DNA from 3 places in the Acidovorax sp. GW823-FHT02H02 genome. Region 2 is predicted to be linked to each of the others. Evidence: predicted binding sites of a transcription regulator. Region 2 holds the regulator's gene; each other region holds the start of a gene.

Region 1 (4,088 bases), on a different contig from region 2:
GTGTCGTCTTGGGACATGGCGGGTGCCTCTCAGGATGCGGGACGGGCGGCCGGGCCGGCGGCGCTGCGCGGCGGGGGCGGCAGCACGGGGTAGGTGTGGTCCAGGCCCTGCAGGTACTTCACGAGGTCCAGCGCCTCGGGGCGTGCCACGACCACCTTGCCCTCGGGGCCCTGGCCCGGCGGCAGCTTGACGACCTCGTCGCCCGGCTCGGCGGCGGCCTTGGTTTCGAACAGGTACGGGTAGGACGGCATGATGGACCCCGGCACATAGGCGCGCGGCTGGTACAGGTGGCCCAGGTGCCAGTCCTTGCTGGGCTGGCGCGCGCCGATGTTGAACAGGTCGGGCCCGGTGCGCATGCTGCCCAGCAGGTGCGGCTTGTCGTACACGTAGTCGCCCGGCACCGAGGCGCGGCCCCAGCCGCGTGCATGGTCGGGGCCGAGGTTGCGGTCGCGCGGCTGCTGCGTGTGGCAGTACACGCAGCCGTTGGCGATATAGACCTCGCGCCCGCGCAGCTGCGCGCTGGTATAGGGCTTGAGTCCTTCGGGCGGCGTGATGTCGCGCACCTCCATGTAGGGCAGCACCACCAGCGCCGCCGTGGCCACGGCCAGGGACACCATGGCCCCTGCCGCCAGCTTGATTTCATTTTCCATGGACCAACTCCAGTGCCTTGGGAGATGCCGGTGCGAACAGGGCGGCCCCCGTGCGCGCCGGGCCGAAGCGCAGCGCCATGGCCAGGAAGTGGCCGGCGAAGACGAGGTGGCTGGTCACCATCAGCGCGCCGCCCACGCTGCGCCACTGCAGGTAGGGGATGGTCAACGCGACCGACTCCATGAAGGGCCGCGAAGCGTCGAGCATGGCCAGGCCTTGCAGCCAGCCGCCGATGGTCAGGCCGACGAAGTAGATGCCGATGCCGATGGCCGCGAGCCAGAACTGCAGCGAGATGAGGCGCGGGTACGGCCACTCCCAGTTGAGCACGCGCGGCAGCATGAAGTAGATGGCGCCGAACAGCACCATGGTGACGAAGGCATAGGCCCCCAGGTGCGCATGCGCCACCGTGAAGTGCGTGAAGTGCGCCACCTGGTTGACGCTGCGCAGCGCCTCCAGCGAGCCCTGCACCGACGACAGCATGTACATCAGCCCGCCGAACATCATGAAGCGCAGCGTGGGCGAGTGGCGCACCAGGTGCATGCGGCCCCACATGGTGCCCGCCATGTTGATGGTGAAGGCCGCCACGGGGATGATCATCATCATGCTCTGCACGATGGACAGCGTACTCAGCCAGCCCGGAATCGGCCCACCGATCAGGTGGTGCCCGCCCACCTGGCCGTAGAAGAAGGCCAGCGTCCAGAAGCCCAGGATGGACAGGTTGTATGAACGCACCGGCCGGCCGATGATCTTGGGCAGGAAATAGTAGATGGCGCCCACGCTGATGGGCGTGAACCACAGGCCCAGCACGTTGTGGCCGTACCACCAGTTGGTGGTGGCCTGCTGCACGCCGGTGTGCACGCCGGGCAGCTTGCCCACGAGGAACAGCAGCGTGATCCACAGCAGCGCCGCCACCAGGTACCAGACGCTCACGTACAGGGATTCGACCTTGCGGTTGACCAGCGTGTACAGCACCGGCCCGATGATGCAGAGGAAGCCCGCGACGATGAACAGGCCGATCTGCCACGGCATCTCCAGGTACTCCATGCCGTCGCTCCAGCCCGCGCCAATGGCGCCGATGGCGCTGGCGATGCCCGCATTGATGAGCGCACCGCCCAGCATCACCCACACGGCGCCGATGAGCGGCGTGCGCAGCAGGCGCGGCAGCAGCCAGACGATGAGGCCGAGCGCGGCGTTGGTGATCCAGCCGTAGAGGACCGCCGTCAGGTGCATGGTGCGCACGCGGCCGAAGGTCTGCCAGGCCTCGCCCACCAGCCAGTCGGGCATGTGCAGCTTGAGTGAGGCCGTGAGCCCCGCCGCGGAGCCCAGCACCAGCCAGAAAATGGCGAAGGCGATGAACATGAACACGGGGAAGGCGCTGGAGCGGTCGGCCTGCACGCGGTGCTCCAGCTCTTGCGGGTCGGGGGCATGGCCCTCGTGCGCGTCGTCGCCCGGCTCGGCGGCAGCCGCTTGCAGGTGAGCACGCCCGGCATCCTGCAGCGCCGGATCGTCGATCTGGCCGATCTCGCCGCGCGCGAAGATGACCGAAGCCGCCCGGGGATTTTCAACCAGCAGGCCCTTGCGCATCGACCAGATGAAGACAAACAGTCCCATGATCGACAGCAGGAAGGCCCCTAGCAAACTCAGTATTGCACTGTCCATGGGTGGGTTTCCTTGTGGTTCTGGCGTGCGCCGCACGCCGCTTTTTTGATGCACTACAAGGACCCATCAGAAATCCTGTGGTACGCGCTGGTGCGTCGGATTTTAAGATTCATGAAAAATGTATATTTATGCGCGCATCCAAGCCCCTGACGGTGGAAGTGTTAAAGCATACTGGGGTGGAACCACGTACCCCATCCAAAGGCCACGAACCGGTTTTAAAGGCGAAAAGGGCGAAAGTGACGGCGGCCTATCTGTAGGCGCTATTGGCTATGTTTTTGATGGCTTTGATGCTCACGCTTTCTCTGCCGGCACCAGCCATTGGCGGGCTGCCGCCATCACGCAATCAGTCAGTCGCTCCAGGCTGGTCTGGGCCGAGCGCGCGTGCACCCAGTACAGCGGCATGGTCATGCCGGTGCCGGGCAGCAGTTCCATCAGGGTGCCGGCGCCGAGCTGGCGCTGGATCAGCCAACGGGGGTGCATGCCCCAGCCCATGCCTGCCTCGCAGCCGCGCACAAAGCCATCGTTGGACGGCACAAAGTGCTTGGGCGGACTCTGGCGCGAGGCCAGACCCTGCCGTTGCAGCCACTGTTCCTGGAGGCGGTCCTTGCGGTCGTAGGTCATCATCGGCGCGTGGGCGATGGCCTCGGTGGTGACGCCGTGCGCGAAATGCTGCGCCACAAAGGCAGGGCTGGACGCTGCCACGTAGCGCACCGATCCCAGCGGCCAGGTGTTGCAGCCCGCAATGCTGCCCGCGCTGGCCGTGACGGCGGCCAGCACATCGCCTTCCTTGAGGCGCTGGGCCGTGTGGTCCTGGTCGTCGATGCGGATGTCCAGCAGCTCGTTGCCGCCGCCTGTGAAAGCGGCCATGGCATCCATGAACCAGGTGGAAAGCGAATCGGCATTCACCGCCAGCTTGAGCGTGGGGGGCGTGGCGTGGCCGTCGGGCATCAGCGTGGGGTTGGTGCGGCGCAGCTCGTTTTCGAGCAGCGCCACCTGCTCCACATGCAGGCACAGCCGCCGCCCGGCCTCGGTGCCGGTGCAGGGCGTGCCGCGCAGCACCAGCACCTGGCCCGTGCGTTCTTCGAGCTGCTTGATGCGCTGCGATACCGCCGAGGGCGTGACGTGCAGCCGGCGGGCCGCGCGTTCGAAGCTGCCTTCGCGCACCACGGCGGCCAGGGCCTGGAGTCCGATGTAGTCAAGCATGAAGAACTGCTAACTTTGATTCAGATGAATTAATTTTACTTAATCCATACCGCCGCCCAGAATCGGTGCCATGTGGACTGCCCATGCTTCTTCTTCGTGGCTCGCCGGATTCACCGTCTGCCTCTCGCTGATCGTTTCGATCGGGGCCCAGAACCTGTATGTGCTGCGCCAGGCCGTCAGCGGCCAGCATGTGCGCGCCTGCGTGGCGTGGTGCGTGGCCAGCGATGCGCTGCTGATCGGCGTGGGCGTGGCCGGCATGGCGCAGTTGCTGGGGCGCTCGCCCGCGCTGGCTTATTACCTCACCGTGGGCGGCGCCATCTTTCTGCTGGCCTATGGCCTGTTTGCCTGGTGGCGCGCGCTGGTTGCGCCGGATGCCAGCCTGGGTGCTCCGCAGGACGCGGCCCCGCGGGGTCTGCTGGGTGTGCTGGGCACCCTGGCGGTGATCACGCTGTTCAACCCCCATGTCTACCTGGACACCGTGGTGCTGGTGGGCTCGATTGGTGCGCGCCAGGACGGCGGCCTCAAGTGGGTGTTCGTGGCAGGGGCGGCCTCGGCCAGCCTGGTGTGGTTTGCGGCTT
Region 2 (4,088 bases):
TCGCACCACGGGCAACCGCCCCTGATCCAGATGGTCGTAGTACTCCTCCAGCGATTTGGCGTTCTGGCTGTAGGTCGCGCCCACCCGGCCGATCGCGGATACGCCCAGGCCGATGAGATCGCAGTCGGGCTGGGTGCTGTAGCCCTGAAAATTGCGGTGCAGGCGCCCCTGCCGCTTGGCAACAGCCAACGCATCCGTAGGCAAGGCAAAGTGGTCCATGCCTACATAGACGTAACCTGCATCAATGAAGGCGTCCAGCGAACGCGAAAGCATGGTCACCTTGGCGGATGCGGCAGGCAGTTCTGTCGAGATGATGCGCCGCTGCGGCTTGAAACGATCAGGCAAATGGGCGTAGGCATACAAAGCGATTCGGTCGGGGCGCAATTGGGCCACCTGTGCCAGCGTGCGATCAAACGACTCGGGGGTCTGGCGCGGCAGCCCGTAAATCAAATCCACATTGACCGACTCAAAGCCCAGCGCACGAGACGCTTCCACCAGCGCAAACACCTGCTCTGCGGGCTGAATGCGGTGCACTGCCTTCTGAACCTCGGCATCAAAATCCTGCACCCCGAAGCTCAATCGATTGAAGCCCAGTTCCGCCAGCACCGCCAGCCGATCCGAAGTGACCGTGCGAGGATCCACCTCGATGGAATACTCACCACCCGGCGCAAAGGTGAAACTGCGCCGCAGCGTTGCCATGAGCTGGCGCAGTCCGTCATCCGAAAGAAAGGTCGGCGTGCCACCCCCGAGGTGCAACTGGCTGACCACCTGTCCGGTGCCGCAGTGGGCCGTGTGCAGATCAATCTCGCGGCTGAGGTAGCGCAAATACACGTCGGCACGGTCATGGTGCTTGGTGATGATCTTGTTGCAGGCACAGTAGTAGCACAACGATTCGCAAAACGGAATGTGGACATACAGCGACAGCGGCAGTGCCGTAGCGCCAAGCCGGCGCTGTGACAGCGCCAACACATAGTCCTCTTGCCCAAAAGCCTCCACAAACCGGTCAGCCGTGGGGTAGGAGGTATAGCGCGGTCCTGGTATGTCAAAACGGCGCAGAAGTTCTGGGGTAACAGCGGTCATGGGAAAATATCCTTGCGTGCATCGATACTGTGCCGTACCCTTTGATCCACGTCCTTGACCTTAATCAAGAAGGCGAATGGGCACAGGAGGGACAATTTGATTCAATTCAGCCGCCACGCGTGCACCGCGGGACAATGGAGTCCCAGCAGATACAAGCCAATTACCCAGACCTGTCCAGGTCCCAGTGCCCATGAACCCGCAAACCATCAAAGTCGCCTGCTCCAACTGTAACCTGCGAGAACTGTGCATGCCCGTAGGCCTGAACGAGCAGCAGTTGCAACGCATTGACGATATCGTGGCAGTGCGGCGAAAAATCAAGCGAGGAGGTACGCTCTTTCGCAATGGGGAGTCGTTCACCTCTCTCTATGCCATTCGCACCGGGTTTTTCAAGACCTGCGTCGCTACCGAAGATGGGCGCGACCAGGTCACAGGCTTTCAGATGGCGGGTGAAATCATTGGACTCGATGGCATCGTCAACGATCATCACACCTGTGACGCAGTCGCCCTCGAAGATGCCGAAGTGTGTGTCATGCCCTTTGATCGCATCGAAGAACTATCGCGCGAAGTCACGGCGCTGCAACACCACGTTCACAAGATCATGAGCCGGGAAATCGTTCGTGAACACGGCGTGATGCTTTTGCTGGGCAGCATGCGTGCAGAAGAGCGCCTGGCTGCGTTCCTGCTCAACCTGGTGCAACGCCTGCATGCCCGTGGGTTCTCGCAGTCCGAACTGGTATTGCGAATGACACGGGAAGAAATCGGCAGTTACCTGGGGCTCAAGCTGGAGACAGTCAGCCGCACGTTCTCGAAGTTTGTGGAAGATGGCACGGTGGAAGTCAAACAGCGCCATGTCCGCATTCTGGACACCGATGCACTCAAGCGCATTGTCAACAACCAGCAGGCTTGTCACTGATCGCTGTTCAGGCATGCAACCGTCACGGGCACGACGATGCCTTGTGGCAATCGCCCGGTCGAGCATCCGGAGGCACGGGGCAGCGGTTGAGTTCAAAGGGTGACATGGAGAGCAGCGTTGTCAACGCGCTGGCAACCATGGTAATGATCCAGAACGCAAAGAACGCAAGGGTATAGACCCCCTGGCGGGACAGAGTCAATGGCTGACCAAACCAATGAAGATCCTGTGGATCCACCATGGCGAAAACCAGCATTTCCAGGATCCCGGCCACCAGAAAAGCGGGCCATGCAATCCACATCAGGCGTTGTGTCCACATCGTGTGTTTCCTCGGGGTTGCGGAGGGCGTGTGTATGCGACCAGCTGGAACTCTGGTTCAGCGAGGCTGATCCACGGCAGGTGTCGCCGCATGGTTGCGGCCCTTGAGCGCGGGGGCCAAGCTTTTCTCTGGCTGTGCCAGCGTCTGGTTGATCTCAATCCCTTTGCGGTAATAGTCCTCCTCGACGACGGGGTCCGGCCGACTCACGGCAAGCCACAACGTAATGAAGCCGGCAATCACCACAATGACCGGTCCGGCAATCACCAGCCAGACATGCCCAAACTTCCACCATGGCTGGGGTCCGGGAGTAATAACGGGGCTGTTTGGCATGGAAACTCCTCAGGTATCAGCATATAGACCACAAGACGCCCTGCAGCGCACAGCGCGACCTTCACTCAATTGACTCAGCGTGGCACCAGGAATATGGATTTCTCTGTCACTTTGCCGCCGCTTTCCAGTGCAGATATATCGAAATGAATCGCATGGGAACCAGGGGCCGCAGATCCATACGGGATCTGCAACCGCACCGCTACCCAACGGGATTCTGCAGCACCAATGTCCACCTCCTGCTCCGAAGCCACTTCCAAGCCATCCAGCCCGCTCGCAGTAATGCGGTAGCGCTGCGCAGCCTCTGTGGCATTCATGATTTGCAGTCGATAGACATTTTCAAGCTTGCCCCCCGCAACAATGCGGGACAAGGCGGCCCGGTCACGCACGATGTCCACCTTCAGGGGTGTGCGCGTGGTCAGGCTGGCCAGCATGCCCACACACAAAGCCACCAGAACCGCGGTGTAAATGAGCACGCGAGGGCGCAGGACATGTCGCAGGATTTGCGACTGGCTCCAGCGACGCTGGACACCATTCTGGGTTGAATACCGTATCAAGCCTCTGGGGTAATGCATCTTGTCCATCACGGTATTGCAGGCATCCACGCAAAGACCACAGCCAATGCATTCATATTGCAAACCCTTGCGGATGTCGATGCCCACGGGACACACCTGCACACACAAGGTGCAGTCGATGCATTCGCCCAGACCCTTGGCCTTGTAGTCCACCGTCTTGACCCTGGGCCCGCGCGGCTCGCCGCGGGTTTCGTCATAGGTCACGATGAGGGTATCCCGATCGAACATCGCGCTCTGAAAACGCGCATAGGGGCACATGTATTTGCAAACCTGCTCCCGAAGGAAGCCGGCGTTGCCATAAGTGGCCAAGCTGTAGAAAAACACCCAGAAAATCTGCCAGGTGCCAGCAAACGCCAACAACTCGGGACCCAGTTCCCGAATCGGCACGAAATACCCGACAAAAGTGAAACCCGTCCAGAGGGAAACAGCAACCCAGACCGTCTGCTTCAAGAATTTCTTGCGAATCTTCTCAAAGGTCCAGGGACCGGCATCCAAGCGCAGACGTGCACTGCGATCACCTTCGATCTTGTGCTCTATCCACATGAATATCTCGGTATAGACCGTCTGTGGACAGGCAAAGCCACACCACAGACGACCCGCAACCGCAGTGAACAGAAACAGCGAGAGCGCTGAAATAATCAGCAAGCCCGTGAGATAGATGAAATCCTGTGGGTACAGGACCAACCCAAAAATATAGAACCGACGGGCACCAAGGTCAAACAGCACCATTTGGCGCTGGCCCCACTCCAGCCAGGGCAACCCATAGAAAACGAGCTGCGTGAGAAACACCATGACCCAACGCCAACGCGCAAAGAACCCACTGATTGATCGTGGGTAAATTTTTTTCTGGGCCTCGTAAAGGGAGACAAGTTCACCC
Region 3 (4,088 bases), on a different contig from region 2:
CGGGAACCGCGGTGGATGCGGGTGGCGCGCATTGAATGCCTGTTGCCATAGTCAGTTTCAGCCAAAAGGCCTTGATTGTGCGTGCATCAAGCGCTGCGAGCTATTAATTAAATAGCATTCATTCCCGGCAAAAGCAGGCCCTGCTGCGCCGCCACCGCCTCGCGCAAAAACGCCCAGGTGGCCTGGATGCGCGCCACATGCTTGTTGTCGGCGGGCATGGACATCCAGAACGTGCGCTGGAACCGCGCCACACCGGGCAGCACCGGCACCAGCGCAGGGTCTTGCGCCGCCACAAACGCCGGCAGCACCGCCAGCCCCGCCCCGGCACGTGCGGCCTCGTACTGTGCCAGGATGCTGGTGCTGCGCAGCGCAAAGTGCGCGGGGCGGTGCAGTTCGTCCAGGATCTGCAGCTCCTTGCTGAACAGCAGGTCGTCCACGTAGCTGATGAAGGTGTGGCCGCGCAGGTCGTCAGCGGTGTGGATGGGCGCGTGCCGCTGCAGGTAGCTGGTCGCGCCATAGAGCTGCAGCACATAGTCGGTGAGCTTGACCACCAGCACCGCGCCGCGTGCCGGGCGCTCCAGCGAGATCACGATGTCGGCCTCGCGCCGCGACAGGTGCACCAGGCGCGGCAGGGCCAGCAGGTCCACCACCAGCCCCGGATGGCTCAGCGCAAAGCGCGCCAGCTGCGGCGCCAGGATCAGGTTGCCAAAGCCCTCGGTGGTGCCGATGCGCACCAGGCCGTGCAGGCCCTGGCGCACGCCGGGCGCGGCGTTTTCCACCGCCAGAAAGGCCGCCTCCATGGCCTCGACCTGGGGCAGCAGCGCGCGCCCGGCCTCGGTCAGCCGGTGGCCGCCGGCCTCGCGCGCAAACAGGGCCGAGCCCACCTGTTTTTCGAGCGCCTGCAGGCGGCGCGCCACCGTGGTGTGGTCCACCGCCAGGCGGCGCGCGGCGCCCACCAGCGTGCCGGCGCGGGCCAGTTCCAGAAAGTAGCGCAGGTTGTCCCAGTCCATGGCGTCACCGGGCACGCCGTGGGGTGCGCTCGTCCAAGGGTTCGCTGGGCGCACGGCTGAGCGCGTTGTTGCCCCGCACCAGCGTGCGCAGCATGTCCATGAACACCGCACGCTGCTCCGGCGCCAGGGGTTCGAGCATGCGCTCTTGTGCGCGCAGCATGCCGGGCTCCACCTCCTCCAGCAAACGCTGGCCGTCGGGCGTGATGGTCAGCAGGCGTACGCGCCGGTCCTCGGGGTGGGCGTTGCGCTGCATCAGGCCCCGCGACTCCAGGCGGTCGATCACGCTGCCAATGGTGGAGGTGTCAAAGCCGATGGTGCGCGCCAGCGTGCGCTGGTCAATGCCCGGCTCACGCCCCACGGCATACAGCGCGGCGAATTGCACGGGTGTGATTCCACTGGCCTGCGTCTCCTCCAGAAATACCGCCACGGCGATCTGCTGCAGACGGCGGATATGGAAACCGGGAAGGTTGTCGATCTCTACGGACATGAAAAATTAAGGGTTTCCACTAATCTTGATTCACATCATTTTAGGACCTACACTAATCATCAGTGTACTTTTCATATGCACACTGTTTATTGATCCACATCAGCATCACAACCGACGGAGACAGCGGCAATGACAGTTTTGAACATTCCCACGGCACCAGTCCTGGTCGCCGGCGGCGGCATCGGTGGCGTGGCGGCAGCACTGGCTCTGGCGCGCCAGGGGTACGCGGTCAAGGTGCTGGAGCAGGCCCCCCAGCTCGGCGAGATCGGCGCAGGCATCCAGTTGGGCCCCAACGCCTTTGCGGCGTTTGATGCCCTGGGCATTGGCGAGCTGGCGCGGGCCCGCGCGGTCTACACCGATGAAATGGTCATGCACGACGCGCTGGACGAGCGCCTGGTGGGCCGCATCCCCACCGGCGACGCCTTTCGCCAGCGCTTTGGCAATCCGTATGCGGTGATCCACCGCGCGGACATCCACACCTCGCTGCTGGAAGGCGCCAAAGCGCATGGCAACATCGAGACGCTGACCGGCACCCGCATCGAGCGCGTGGAGCAAACCGGAGATACCGTCACGGTGTATGACCAGCATGGCGTGGCGCACCGGGGCCAGGCCCTGATCGGTGCGGACGGTGTCAAATCCGCCGTGCGGCAGCAATATGTGGGCGACGCCGCCCGCGTGTCGGGCCATGTGGTGTACCGCGCCGTGGTCGAGAAGAACGACTTCCCCGAAGACCTGCGCTGGAACGCCGCCAGCATCTGGGTCGGCCCCAACTACCACCTGGTGCACTACCCGCTGCGCGGCGGCGAGCAGTACAACGTGGTCGTGACCTTCCACAGCCGCGAGCACGAGGAATGGGGCGTGCGCGAGGGCAGCCGCGAGGAGGTGCAGAGCTACTACCGCGATTGCTGCCCGCGCGCCCACCAGCTGATCGACATGCCCAAGAGCTGGAAACGCTGGGCCACCGCCGACCGCGAGCCCATCGGCCAGTGGACCTTTGGCCGCGCCACCTTGCTGGGCGATGCCGCCCACCCCACGCTGCAGTACCTGGCACAGGGCGCCTGCATGGCGCTGGAAGACGCGGTGACGCTGGGCGAAGCCCTGAAGCGCTGCGACCAGGATTTCCCCAAGGCGCTGTCGCTGTATGAGCGCTCCCGCATCGCGCGCACGGCACGTGTGGTGCTCTCGGCCCGCGAAATGGGCCGCATCTTCCACGCCAAGGGCGTGGAGCGCCTGGTACGCAACGACCTCTGGAAGAACCGCAGCCCCGAGCGCTTTTATGACGCCATGGAATGGCTGTATGGCTGGAAGGTGGACAACTGTCTGGCCGACTGAGCCTGCCATCGGCCCGTTCGTTCCACCTTCATTGACCGAAAGATTCCCCCATGAGCCTGATCGATACCGTACCTTCGCCCGTTCGCCTGCCCGCCGTGGCGGCCCATGGCCAGCCCGAGCCCACACCCGCGCTGGAGCAGCTGTACCGCGGATTTGAACGGGAGATGCTCGTGCCGCTGTGGACGCAGATCGGCGACCTGATGCCCCCCCATCCGCAGAGCAAGGCCAGTGCCCACCTGTGGCACTGGGACCGGCTGGTAGCGCTGGCCGATGAGGCCGGCCGCATCGTGCCGGTGGGTCGGGGCGGCGAGCGCCGGGCCATCGCCCTGGCCAACCCGTCCCTCGGCGGTAGGCCCTTTGCCACGCCCACCCTGTGGGCCGCCATCCAGTACCTGATGCCCGGCGAGGACGCACCCGAGCACCGCCATACCCAACACGCCTTCCGTTTCATCGTGGAGGGCGAAGGCGTCTGGACCGTGGTCAATGGCGATTCGGTGCGCATGTCACGCGGCGACTTCCTGCCCCAGGGCGGCTGGAACTGGCACGCCCACCACAACGCGGCCGACAAGCCCATGGCCTGGATCGACGGGCTGGACATTCCGTTCGCCTACTACACCGAGTCCCAGTTCTTCGAGGTGGGCCGCGATGCCATCAGCCCGGCCGAACGCATTTCGCCCGAGTTTTCGCGTTCCGAACGCCTGTGGGCGCATCCGGGCCTGCGCCCGGTCTCGCAACTGCAGGACCAGGCCGTCACGCCGATGCTGGCCTACCGCTGGGTGGACACCGACAAGGCGCTCAACGAACAACTGGCCCTGGAAGCCGAAGACCACGCCGCCACGCTGAGCCCCGGCCACGCCGCCGTGCGCTACACCAACCCCACCAATGGCCGCGACGTGCTGCCCACCATCCGCTGCGAGATGCACCGCCTGCGCAGCGGCGCCACCACCCGCACGCGCCGCGAGGTGGGCTCCTCGGTGTTCCAGGTGTTTGACGGCCAAGGCAGCGTGAAGGTGGGCGACCACCAATGGCCGGTGCGCCGTGGCGACATGTTCGTGGTGCCGTCCTGGCAACCGTTCACCGCCCAGTGCGATGCCGGCCAGCCCTCGCTGGACCTGTTCCGCTTCAGCGACACGCCCATTTTTGAAGCCGTGCATGCCTGGCGCGAACAGGTGGAACCCGCCTGATAACCCCCAAGCCCTTTTCTTCGCAGCACCCGCCTGCCCGCGCGGACAGGCCCTGCGCCCTTTATCCCTGACTGG

What was found. The regulator FNR, encoded in region 2, switches genes on or off when oxygen is low (the NO sensors DNR and NnrR bind a similar motif). The targets are predictions, from matches to a motif close to TTGATNNNNATCAA.
Region 1: the regulator FNR is predicted to act here: its motif matches at 2,353-2,366, upstream of AC1RDS_RS03660 (cbb3-type cytochrome c oxidase subunit I).
Region 3: the regulator FNR is predicted to act here: its motif matches at 1,523-1,536, upstream of AC1RDS_RS16320 (3-hydroxybenzoate 6-monooxygenase).

What each region holds. Positions count from the first base shown of each region.
Region 1 covers NZ_JBXAJH010000003.1:18,772-22,859, forward strand. The annotation lists gene AC1RDS_RS03650 (c-type cytochrome) at 1-17, opposite strand, end outside; gene AC1RDS_RS03655 (cbb3-type cytochrome c oxidase subunit II) at 30-650, opposite strand; gene AC1RDS_RS03660 (cbb3-type cytochrome c oxidase subunit I) at 640-2,307, opposite strand; gene AC1RDS_RS03665 (HTH-type transcriptional regulator ArgP) at 2,599-3,510, opposite strand; gene AC1RDS_RS03670 (LysE/ArgO family amino acid transporter) at 3,581-4,088, shown strand, end outside.
Region 2 covers NZ_JBXAJH010000001.1:23,785-27,872, forward strand. The annotation lists gene hemN (oxygen-independent coproporphyrinogen III oxidase) at 1-1,080, opposite strand, end outside; gene fnr (fumarate/nitrate reduction transcriptional regulator Fnr) at 1,271-1,993, shown strand; gene AC1RDS_RS00125 (hypothetical protein) at 2,016-2,309, opposite strand; gene AC1RDS_RS00130 (FixH family protein) at 2,367-2,639, opposite strand; gene ccoG (cytochrome c oxidase accessory protein CcoG) at 2,714-4,088, opposite strand, start outside.
Region 3 covers NZ_JBXAJH010000016.1:9,836-13,923, reverse strand. The annotation lists gene AC1RDS_RS16335 (DHA2 family efflux MFS transporter permease subunit) at 1-35, shown strand, start outside; gene AC1RDS_RS16330 (LysR family transcriptional regulator) at 108-1,010, opposite strand; gene AC1RDS_RS16325 (MarR family winged helix-turn-helix transcriptional regulator) at 1,015-1,497, opposite strand; gene AC1RDS_RS16320 (3-hydroxybenzoate 6-monooxygenase) at 1,627-2,829, shown strand; gene AC1RDS_RS16315 (cupin domain-containing protein) at 2,880-4,013, shown strand.